2 regions of the Streptomyces sp. NPDC029044 genome follow, and region 1 is predicted to be linked to the other one. Evidence: riboswitches for the same ligand, from Rfam matches in the RefSeq annotation. Region 1 holds a riboswitch; the other holds the start of a gene.

What was found. A riboswitch is a leader RNA that binds a small molecule or an ion and turns the genes downstream of it on or off. The one in region 1 is predicted to bind glycine.
Region 2: linked by a shared signal. The riboswitch ahead of gcvT (glycine cleavage system aminomethyltransferase GcvT) and the one ahead of gcvP (aminomethyl-transferring glycine dehydrogenase) in region 1 are both predicted to bind glycine.

What each region holds. Positions count from the first base shown of each region.
Region 1 is NZ_JBEZWN010000014.1:123,896-129,143, reverse strand. It holds gene AB0E85_RS15305 (bifunctional nuclease family protein) at 1-335, shown strand, start outside; gene AB0E85_RS15300 (MerR family transcriptional regulator) at 630-1,313, shown strand; gene AB0E85_RS15295 (DNA polymerase IV) at 1,448-2,902, shown strand; gene AB0E85_RS15290 (PRC-barrel domain-containing protein) at 2,821-3,195, opposite strand; glycine riboswitch at 3,309-3,404, shown strand; gene gcvP (aminomethyl-transferring glycine dehydrogenase) at 3,580-5,248, shown strand, end outside.
Region 2 is NZ_JBEZWN010000037.1:32,835-38,082, reverse strand. It holds gene glyA (serine hydroxymethyltransferase) at 1-547, opposite strand, end outside; gene gcvH (glycine cleavage system protein GcvH) at 557-934, opposite strand; gene gcvT (glycine cleavage system aminomethyltransferase GcvT) at 1,038-2,159, opposite strand; glycine riboswitch at 2,344-2,443, opposite strand; gene AB0E85_RS25940 (AAA family ATPase) at 2,666-3,331, shown strand; gene AB0E85_RS25935 (enhanced serine sensitivity protein SseB) at 3,495-4,283, shown strand; gene AB0E85_RS25930 (enhanced serine sensitivity protein SseB C-terminal domain-containing protein) at 4,446-5,246, shown strand.

The DNA of each region.
Region 1 (5,248 bases):
AGCAGGGCATGGCTCCCGCGCGGCCGCTGACTCACGACCTCTTCAAGGACGTGCTGGAAGCCGTCGGCCAGGAGCTCACGGAAGTGCGCATCACCGACCTGCGTGAGGGCGTCTTCTACGCGGAGCTGGTCTTCGCCAGCGGCGTAGAGGTGAGCGCCCGCCCGTCCGACGCCATAGCGCTCGCGCTGCGCACCGGAACGCCGATCTACGGCAGTGACACGGTGCTCGACGACGCCGGCATCGCGATTCCGGACGAGCAGGAGGACGAGGTGGAGAAGTTCCGCGAGTTCCTCGACCAGATCTCCCCGGAGGACTTCGGCAGCAGCAGCCAGTGAGTGCCTCGGCAGGGGCAGCGGCCTGAGAAGGCCAGTGGGCGGCCCGGCGGACGGTGTGGTCCGTGGCGGGCCGCCCGCCGTGTGTGAGACGGGTGAAATTGCCCGCATGTGCCGGTGGCGAGTGAGAGCGTCACACGGCTCGCGCCGCATACATTCGGCTAGCCTTTCCCCGCGGTGGGGCACGGGAAACCACTCTCAGGGTGATTATCACTCGGCGTGGCGAGTGTGGCGATCGTTGACGCACCCCAGGTGACTGCCTACCGTCGAGAAGGCAGGTCAAGGACGGAGGTCGGCGTGAGAAGCAGCGGCGACGGTACGGCTGGGGGCGGCCCCGAGCGCAGTCTCAGGGCGAGCGGTCCGTACCCTCCCCCCGGCTCACGGCCCCTCGCGGGCGGAGGATGCCCTCAGCCCGGAGGCGCGGCCGAGCACGTTCCGCAGCGACCGACAGCGGTGCCGAGCAGCGGAGGGACGACGTCCATGGCGTCCGAGCAGATCGGCTATCGCGGCCCCACGGCCTGTGCGGCCGCCGGTATCACCTACCGGCAGTTGGACTACTGGGCCCGCACGGGGCTCGTCGAGCCGAGCGTGCGCCCCGCCTACGGGTCCGGGACGCAGCGGCTGTACAGCTTCCGCGACGTGGTCGTCCTGAAGATCGTCAAGCGGTTCCTCGACACCGGGGTGTCGCTGCAGAACATCCGAACGGCCGTCCACCACCTCAGGGAACGCGGTTTCAGCGATCTGGAGCGCATGACGCTGATGAGCGACGGCGCGACGGTCTACGAGTGCACTTCTCCCGACGAGGTGCACGCCCTGCTCCAAGGCGGCCAGGGCGTGTTCGGGATCGCCGTGGGCGTGGTGTGGCGCGACGTCGAGAGCGCGCTGTCCCAGCTGCACGGCGAGCGGATCGACACCGGCGAGACCCTGGTCGGGCCCAATCCCGCGGACGAGCTCGCGCGTCGGCGGAACCGGGCCGGCTGAGCCCTCCAGCAGCGCAGGACCGCACGCGGTCGCAGGAGGCGTGACGTTTCCGCATCGCGGCGCAAGCGGTTTCCCGAGCGGCGTTCAGGGCGGTCGCGCGGGCGTTGTCAGTGGCGTAGGGCAGCATCGGAGGTGTGAGAACCGCGCCCACGATCCTGCATCTCGACATGGATGCCTTCTTCGCCTCGGTGGAGCAGGCGTCCAAGCCGAGTCTGCGCGGGAAGGCCGTGGTCGTGGGCGGGCTCGGGCCGCGGGGCGTGGTGGCGACCGCGTCGTACGAGGCGCGGGTCTTCGGGGTGCATTCGGCGATGCCCATGGGTCAGGCCCGGCGGCTCGCGCCGAACGCCGCGTATCTCGTACCGCGCTTCACCTTCTATCGGTCGATCAGCGAGCGGGTGATGGAGCTGCTGCGTGCGCTGTCGCCGCTGGTGGAGCCACTGAGCCTGGACGAGGCGTTCGTGGACCTGGAGGCCGGGGGTGTGGCCTGGGACGAGCGGTCGGCGCGGCTGGCCGGGGTGAAGCTGCGCGCGGACATACGGGCCGTCACGGGGCTCACCGGGTCGGTGGGTCTCGCCGCCTCCAAGATGCTCGCGAAGATCGCCTCGGAGGAGGCCAAACCCGACGGGCTGGTGGTGATCGAGCCGGGGACGGAGCGGGCCATGCTCGGCCCGATGTCGGTGCGGATCCTGCCGGGGGTCGGGCCGGCCACCGGTGACCATCTGAGGCGGGCCGGGATCACCACCGTCGAGGAGATCGTCGAGGCCGGAGAGGACGAACTGGTCCGGCTGCTGGGGAAGGCGCACGGGCACGGGCTGTACGCCATGGCGCTGGCACGGGACGACCGGCCCGTCGTGGCGGAGCGCGAGGCGAAGTCGGTGTCGGTCGAGGACACCTACGACGTCGACATCCACGACCGGACGCGGGTCGGGCTGGAGGTGCAGCGGCTCGCCGAGCGGTGCGTGCGGCGGCTGCGCGGGGCAGGGTTGTCCGGGCGGACGATCGTGCTCAAGGTGCGGCGGTACGACTTCTCGACGCTCACCCGCTCCGAGACGCTGCGCGGGCCCACGGACGACCTCGCGGTGATCCGCGAGGCGGCGGCCAGACTGCTGGACTCGGTCGACACGACCGGCGGGGTGCGGCTCCTCGGGGTGGGCGTCAGCGGGCTCGCCGACTACACCCAGGAGGACCTGTTCGCGCAGGCGGCGGGGGAGCGGGCCGTCGCGGAGGGCCCGGTCGAGGAGCACACCGTGGCGCCGGCCGAGGAGCAGCCGCCGCTCGCCGAGCGGCGATGGCCCGCCGGGCACGACGTGCGGCACGCCCGGTTCGGGCACGGCTGGGTGCAGGGCAGCGGTCTGGGGCGGGTCACCGTGCGTTTCGAGACGCCCTCCTCGGAGCCCGGGCGCGTGCGGACCTTCCGGGTCGACGACCCGGATCTGGAGGCGGCGGAGCCGCTGCCGTTGGTGTTACGAGGGACCCAAGGGGGAGACGAGGCACCCGAGGCGGGGCCTCAGGCCGTTTCGTCGGTGCCCGCCAGCTTGCCGAAGTCGTGGTCCGGGAGCGGGGGCGGAGCGGCGACGTCGAGACCGTAGTGGTGGTAGAGCTGTAGCTCCTGCTCGGGGGAGAGGTGGCGGCCCACCCCGAAGTCGGGGGCGTCCTTGATCAGGGCGCGTTCGAAGGGGACGTGCAGGGCGCCCTCGATCAGTTCACTGGGCTCCAGGGGGACGAAGGCGTCCCTGCTGAACAGGCCGGTCCGTATGGCCGCCCACTCCGGCTCGCCGGTGGCGTCGTCGAGGTAGACCTCGTCGATGGTGCCGATCCTGGTCCCGTTGCGGTCGAACGCCTTGCGGCCGATCAGGTTGCGCGGATCGATATCGGTTCGCACGGGCCCTCCACATGGTCGCACCTCATCCGTAAACACTACAAAACGGTACAAGTGGGGATGCGGCCACTCGAAGGTTCGTGCGTTGACCTCGCTGGTACGCTGGCAGCGGCTGTTGACCCCGTGCGGGAGAGTCCTCCAGACATCACCGGAGGCGCCGAAGGAGCAAATCCTCCCCGGAATCTCTCAGGCTCACGTACCGCACGGACGAGGTCACTCTGGAAAGCAGGGCGGGTGTCGACGGCTTCCGCTCTCACCGACGGTGAAAGCCGGAGGCCTTCGGGCGATCCGGTGAAGCTCTCAGGTTGAGATGACAGAGGGGGAGGCCGTTCGGGTACCCGTGCCGTGGTGCCCCTCGAAGGTCGTGTCGACCAGGAGGCCTCCGTAATGACCGCCCACCGCATTCCGCTCTCCGAGCTCGAAGAGGCAGTCCCCTTCGAGCAGCGCCACATCGGCCCCGACCACGAGGCCTGCGCCAAGATGCTCGCGCACGTCGGTTACGGCTCGCTGGACGAGCTGACCGCTGCCGCGGTCCCGGCCGTGATCAAGAGCGCCGAGGCGCTGGACCTTCCGGGTGCCCGCAGCGAGGCCGAGGTGATCGCCGAGCTGCGCTCCCTCGCCGACCGCAACGAGGTCCTCGGCTCCATGATCGGCCTCGGCTACTACGGCACCTTCACGCCGCCCGTCATCATGCGCAACGTGATGGAGAACCCGTCCTGGTACACGGCCTACACGCCGTACCAGCCGGAGATCTCGCAGGGCCGGCTGGAGGCGCTGCTGAACTTCCAGACGATGGTCGCCGAGCTGACCGGTCTGCCGACCTCCGGCGCCTCCCTGCTCGACGAGGGCACCGCGGCCGCCGAGGCCATGGCGCTGTCGCGGCGGCTGGGCAAGAACAAGAAAGGCCTGTTCCTGGTCGACGCGGACACGCTGCCGCAGACCATCGCCGTGATCCAGACCCGCGCCGAGCCGACCGGGGTCGAGGTCGTCGTCGCCGACCTGAGCGACGGCATTCCCGCCGACATCGCCGAGCGCGACATCAACGGCGTGCTGGTCCAGTACCCGGGCGCATCCGGTGCCGTGCGGGACATCAAGCCGGTCATCGACCAGGCGCACGCGCTCGGGGCGCTGGTCACCGTCGCCGCCGACCTGCTCGCGCTGACGCTGCTGAAGTCGCCCGGCGAGCTCGGGGCGGACATCGCGGTCGGCACGACCCAGCGCTTCGGCGTGCCCATGGGCTTCGGCGGACCGCACGCCGGATACATGGCGGTCCAGGACAAGATGGCGCGCAGCCTGCCCGGGCGGCTGGTCGGCGTGTCCGTGGACGCCGACGGGAACAAGGCCTACCGGCTGGCGCTGCAGACGCGTGAGCAGCACATCCGCCGCGAGAAGGCCACCAGCAACATCTGCACCGCGCAGGTGCTGCTCGCCGTCATGGCCGGCATGTACGCCGTCTACCACGGCCCGGAGGGCCTGAAGGGCATCGCGCGGCGCACCCACCGGTACGCCACCGTCCTCGCCGCCGGACTGGCGAACGGGGGCGTCGAGGTCGTGCACGGCTCCTACTTCGACACCGTGACCGTGCGGGTCGAGGCCCGGGCCGCCGAGGTCGTGGCCGCCGGCCGGGACAACGGCGTCAACCTGCGGCTCGTGGACGCCGACCACGTCTCGATCGCCTGCGACGAGACCACCACGCGTGCCCAGCTGCGTGCCGTATGGGCCGCCTTCGGAGTCGAGGGCGTCGTCGAGGCGCTGGACGCGGCCACCGAGGACGGGCTTCCGGGCGCGCTGCTGCGCACCGACGACTACCTGACGCACCCCGTCTTCCACCAGCACCGCTCCGAGACCGCCATGCTGCGCTACCTGCGCAAGCTGGCCGACCGCGACTACGCGCTCGACCGGGGCATGATCCCGCTGGGCTCCTGCACCATGAAGCTCAACGCGACCACCGAGATGGAGCCGGTCACCTGGCCCGAGTTCGGGCAGCTGCACCCCTTCGCGCCCGCCGAGCAGGCCGGGGGCTACCTCACCCTCATCCACGAGCTGGAGGACCGGC
Region 2 (5,248 bases), on a different contig from region 1:
AGTCCAGCTGCCGCGGGTACGCCGACCAGCCGGCGACGATCAGCTTCGGCCGGGACTCCTTCGCCAGCCGCTCGACCTCGGCCATGTCGACCCGGCCGTCCTCGCCCACGTGGTAGGCGACGACGTCGTAGAGCTTGCCGGAGAAGTTGATCTTCATGCCGTGGGTCAGGTGCCCGCCGTGCGCGAGGTTCAGACCCATGATGGTGTCGCCCGGCTTGAGCAGCGCGAACATCGCTGCCGCGTTGGCCTGGGCGCCCGAGTGCGGCTGGACGTTGGCGTGCTCGGCGCCGAACAGCTCCTTGATGCGGTCGATCGCGATCTGCTCGACCACGTCGACGTGCTCGCAGCCGCCGTAGTAGCGGCGGCCCGGGTAGCCCTCGGCGTACTTGTTGGTGAGGACCGAGCCCTGCGCCTCCATGACCGCGACCGGAGCGAAGTTCTCCGAGGCGATCATCTCCAGCGTGGACTGCTGGCGGTGCAGCTCGGCGTCGACCGCGGCGGCGACCGCCGGGTCGAGCTCGTGCAGGGGTGTGTTCAGGACGGACATACGACTCCCTCAGCCCGCGGAGAACGCGGTGTACTCGTCGGCGGAGAGCAGGTCGGCCGGCTCGTCCGTGATCCGCACCTTGAACAGCCAGCCGCCCTCGAAGGGGGCCGAGTTCACCAGCGACGGGTCGTTCACGACGTCCTCGTTGACCTCGGTGACCTCACCGGACACGGGGGAGTACAGGTCGGACACCGACTTGGTCGACTCCAGCTCGCCGCAGGTCTCGCCGGCGGACACGGAGTCACCGACCTCGGGAAGCTGGACGAACACGACATCGCCGAGCGCGTTGGCCGCGTGCTCCGTGATGCCGACCGTCGACACGCCGTCCTCGGCGGCCGACAGCCACTCGTGCTCCTTGCTGTAGCGCAGCTCTTTGGGGTTGCTCATGGCCTGGATTCTCCTGTACGCGCGGGAGTGCTGTGGAAGGGGGGACTGCTGGTGAGCTGGGACGACGGGCGCGGGGTAGCTGCCGCGGCCCTTCGGCCAGTGTCTACTTCTGGCGCTTGTAGAACGGCAGCGCCACGACCTCGTACGGCTCGTGACTGCCCCGGATGTCCACACCGACACCGGCCGTGCCCGGCGTGGAGTACATGGCGTCGACGTAGGCCATCGCGATCGGCTTGCCCAGCGTGGGGGAGGGGGCCCCGGAGGTGACCTCGCCGATCACCTTGCCCTCGGCGACGACGGCGTACCCGGCGCGGGGGACCCGGCGGCCTTCGGCGATCAGGCCGACCAGGACGCGCGGCGGCTCGTGGTTCGCGTGCTCCGCGGCCTCGCGCAGGGCCTCGCGCCCCACGAAGTCGCCCTCCTTCTCGAACTTCACCACCCGGCCGAGCCCGGCGTCGAAGGGGGTGAGGGAGGTCGACAGCTCGTGCCCGTACAGCGGCATGCCCGCCTCCAGGCGCAGCGTGTCGCGGCAGGAAAGACCGCAGGGGATCAGGCCGACGCCCTCGCCGGCCTTGGTCAGGGCCTGCCACAGCTCGACGGCGTGCCCGGGCTGCACGAACAGCTCGAAGCCGTCCTCGCCGGTGTAGCCGGTCCGGGCGATCAGCGCCGGGACGCCCGCGACCGTGCCGGGCAGCCCGGCGTAGTACTTCAGCCCGTCGAGGTCGGCATCGGTCAGGGACGCCAGGATCCCGGGCGACTCCGGGCCCTGGACGGCGATCAGCGCGTAGGCGTCCCGGTCGTCGCGCACCTCGGCGTCGAAACCGGCGGCGCGCTCGGCCAGGGCGTCCAGGACGACCTGGGCGTTGGAGGCGTTGGCGACCACCATGTACTCGGTCTCGCCCAGGCGGTAGACGATCAGGTCGTCCAGGATGCCGCCGTCGGCCCGGCAGATCATGGTGTAGCGGGCCCGGCCCGGCTTCACGCCGCCGATGTTGCCCACCAGGGCGAAGTCCAGCAGGGCGGCGGCCTGCGGGCCGCTGACGGTGATCTCACCCATGTGGGAGAGGTCGAAGAGGCCGGCCTTCGTGCGCACGGCGATGTGCTCGTCGCGCTCGGAGCCGTAGCGCAGGGGCATGTCCCAGCCGGCGAAGTCGGTCATCGTCGCGCCGAGCGAGCGATGCAGGGCATCGAGCGCGGTGTGACGGAGTTCTCCTGTACTGCTCACGGTCGGTCGTCTCCCAAGGCAAATGGGGGCCCCTCCCGCGCGAGCGAAGCCGAGCGTGAGGGAGGGCGAGGTCGTTCCTCCCCATCTGTCATCGGAACCTGAGAGGTTCGCCATGACCGCAGGGGCCCTGGCTTGCACCTTGGGTGGAGCCGCCGGTGACCGGTGGCCCGCTTTTCAGATGTGCCTCGCCCGCGCGGTAACGGGGCCTGAGAGATTCAAGGGAGGGACTTGCTCCTTCGGCGCCCCAGCTCTTGCGGTACTGGGGACTCTCCCGCGCGGATTCAAACGGCCGGTATGCAGTTGGCGCGCACATCATTGCACGCATCCTTCCGGCGTGGCAGGGGGACCTTTCCCAGAGAGTGCACGAGTCCCGCCCACCGGACACGGCGACCTGTAGCAGCCCTGTTGCAGGACGAGAACGTAAATGAGAGGCCTGCGGCATTACCTTCTCTTTACACTCGGCGGGGATGGGACTCCGTACCTGGCCCCAGGGGAGGACGATCACGGTGAACAGGACCACCGCGTACGCGACGACGGGCATCGCGCTGCCCGAGCAGCCGGCCGCTCCGGCCCGGGCGGTCCGCGCCCCGGCGCCGGCACCGGTCGTCCGTGATCTGCGCGACCGCGCCAGCCGCGGCCCGCACGCGCTGCTGTTCGGCCCCCGCGACCTCGTCGTGGTCACGGGCCTGCCCGGCAGCGGCAAGTCCACGCTGATGCGGCGCACCGTGCCGGGCCGGCGCATCGACTCCCAGGACACCCGTGACCGCTGGGCCCGCCGCATGCCGCGCGCCCTGCCGTACGCGTTCTACCGCCCGCTCGTCCGCCTCGCCCACTACGCCGGGCTGCGCCGCGCCCTGCGTACCGGCGAGGGCGTCGTCGTGCACGACTGCGGCACCCAGGCCTGGGTCCGCCGCTGGCTCGCCCGCGAGGCCCGCCGCCGGGGCGGCACGCTCCACCTGCTCCTCCTCGACGTCACCCCCGAGCAGGCCCTGGCCGGCCAGCGCGACCGGGGCCGCGGCGTGTCGCGCTACGCGTTCCTGCGCCACCGCACGGCCGGCACTCGCCTCCTGCGCGCGGTGGAGCGCGGCGACCTCCCCGCCGGCTGCGGCTCGGCCGTCCTCGCCGACCGCGACGCGGCGAACGCACTGCGGAGAATCGGCTTCACGGGCTGACGGACGTGGGGCGAGGACCGGGGCAGGGTGCAGGGGCGCGAACCCGCGTCCGTATCCGCCCGGCCTCCCCGTCGCGCCCCGTCCCTCCACAGCCCTGCCTCCCCGCGTCCCGCAGCCGTTAGCCTTTGAGCCACAGCAGTGGTTCCAGGCAGGCGGTAGGCAGATGGACATCCCGGCGGGCTTCTCCGCGGACTTCCCGGCGCAGACGCAGACCCACCCGCACGGCGGTTGGCCCGGCAACGAGCTGGAGGAGGTGCTCTCGGCCTCCCTCGGCGCCGGGCCGGCGGCGGGCGGGCGGATCGTCGAGGTGCTCGGCCGGAGCTTCGTGTGGATTCCGCTGCCCAACGGCGGCGGCCCGCACAGCGGCCCCCTCGACCTGCCCGGCATCGAGATGGACGGCCAGGCGTTCGTGCCGGTGTTCAGCTCCGAGGAGCAGTTCCGCCAGGTCGTCGGCTCCCACATGGCGTACACCATCGCGCCCGCCGTGGAGTTCGCCCGCGGCCTGCCCCCGCACGCGGGCATCGCCGTCAACCCGGGCGGCGTGGTCGGCATCCCGCTCCCGCCGCCCGCGGTGGCCGAGCTGTGCCGGGCCGGCCGGACCCCGCTGGACGGCCCCGCGAGCGGCGGCCGGGTCCGCCTCTTCGAGCCGGACTGGAAGGAGGACCCGGTGGACTTCCTCGCCGCCGCCTCCGCGGAGTTCGAGGCGACCGGTGTCGTCGTCTCGGCCCGCCGCTGCCTCGCGGCCATCGAGACGGCCGACCCCGTGATGTTCGTCGGCGTCGAACTCTCCCAGTGGGAAGGCGACCTGCGCGCCCTCCCCCTGGACGCCCTCACCCGTGCCGTCAGCGCCGTCCCGGCCCCCTGGCCGGTCAACCTCGTCCTCCTGGACGTGGCGGAGGACCCGGTGGGAGCTTGGATGCGGGAGCGGGTCCGGCCCTTCTACCAGCGGTAGGGCGGCAGGGCCGGGGGCGCGCGGCTGTATCGTCATGCGGCTCCGCCGCGTGAGCGCGATCAACCCCACGCGACCCGCACCCGCCCGACGGCATCATCCCCGGGCTCCCCTGCGGGCTTAAGCTAGGACACCGTCGAGGCGTTGTACGAAGGGGCGGTAAAGGTGAGCGCGAGCGGCACGGCCGCGGCCGGACAGGTCGAGCACATGCTGCGCCAGGTCACGCCCGGGCGTTACGACGCCTACGAGGCTCTCCTGCGCGCGCTCGCGACCCCGCACACCGGCCAGATCTGGATGCTCCTGTGGCGGGGCCAGGCCGGATCCCCGGACGCCCAGTACGGAAACATGGACGTCGACGGCTTCGGCTACGCCCCCTGCGTGACCTCCGCCCAGGAGCTCTCCGCCAGCGGCTGGAACCGCTCCTACGAGGTGATCGACGGCGTCGACGTCGCCCGTGCGCTCTACCCCGACCACTACGGCCTCTGGCTCAACCCGCACGCCCCCGGCGGCGGCGTCGGCATCCCCTGGCTGGACCTGCGCCGGATCGCCACCGGCCTGGACCGCCAGCCCGCCGGCCCGCTGCGGCTGTCCGAACCCGCCATCGAGATCCCGCAGTTCTACGCCCTGCTCGCGCAGAACGCCCACCGTACCCCGGCCGTCCGCTCGCTGCGCCGCGCCTGGGTGCAGCCCGCGCTCGGGGCGCCGTACCTCGCCATCGGACTGGACGTGTACGACACCTCGCCGCCGGCCGTGGACTCCGTGCGCGCGATGATGCAGCAGTCCCTCGGCGCCGTGCCGGACGGGCTCCCCGTGTCGACGGTCGCCATGTCCGACGAGCACGACCCGGTCGCCCTGTGGCTGCGCGCGAAGGCGCGCCCCTTCTACGACCGCGAGGCCCACGCCACCGCACCCGTCCAGGCCCCTGCCTCCGGGTACGGATACCCGCCGGCCCAGGGCCGGTACTGAAC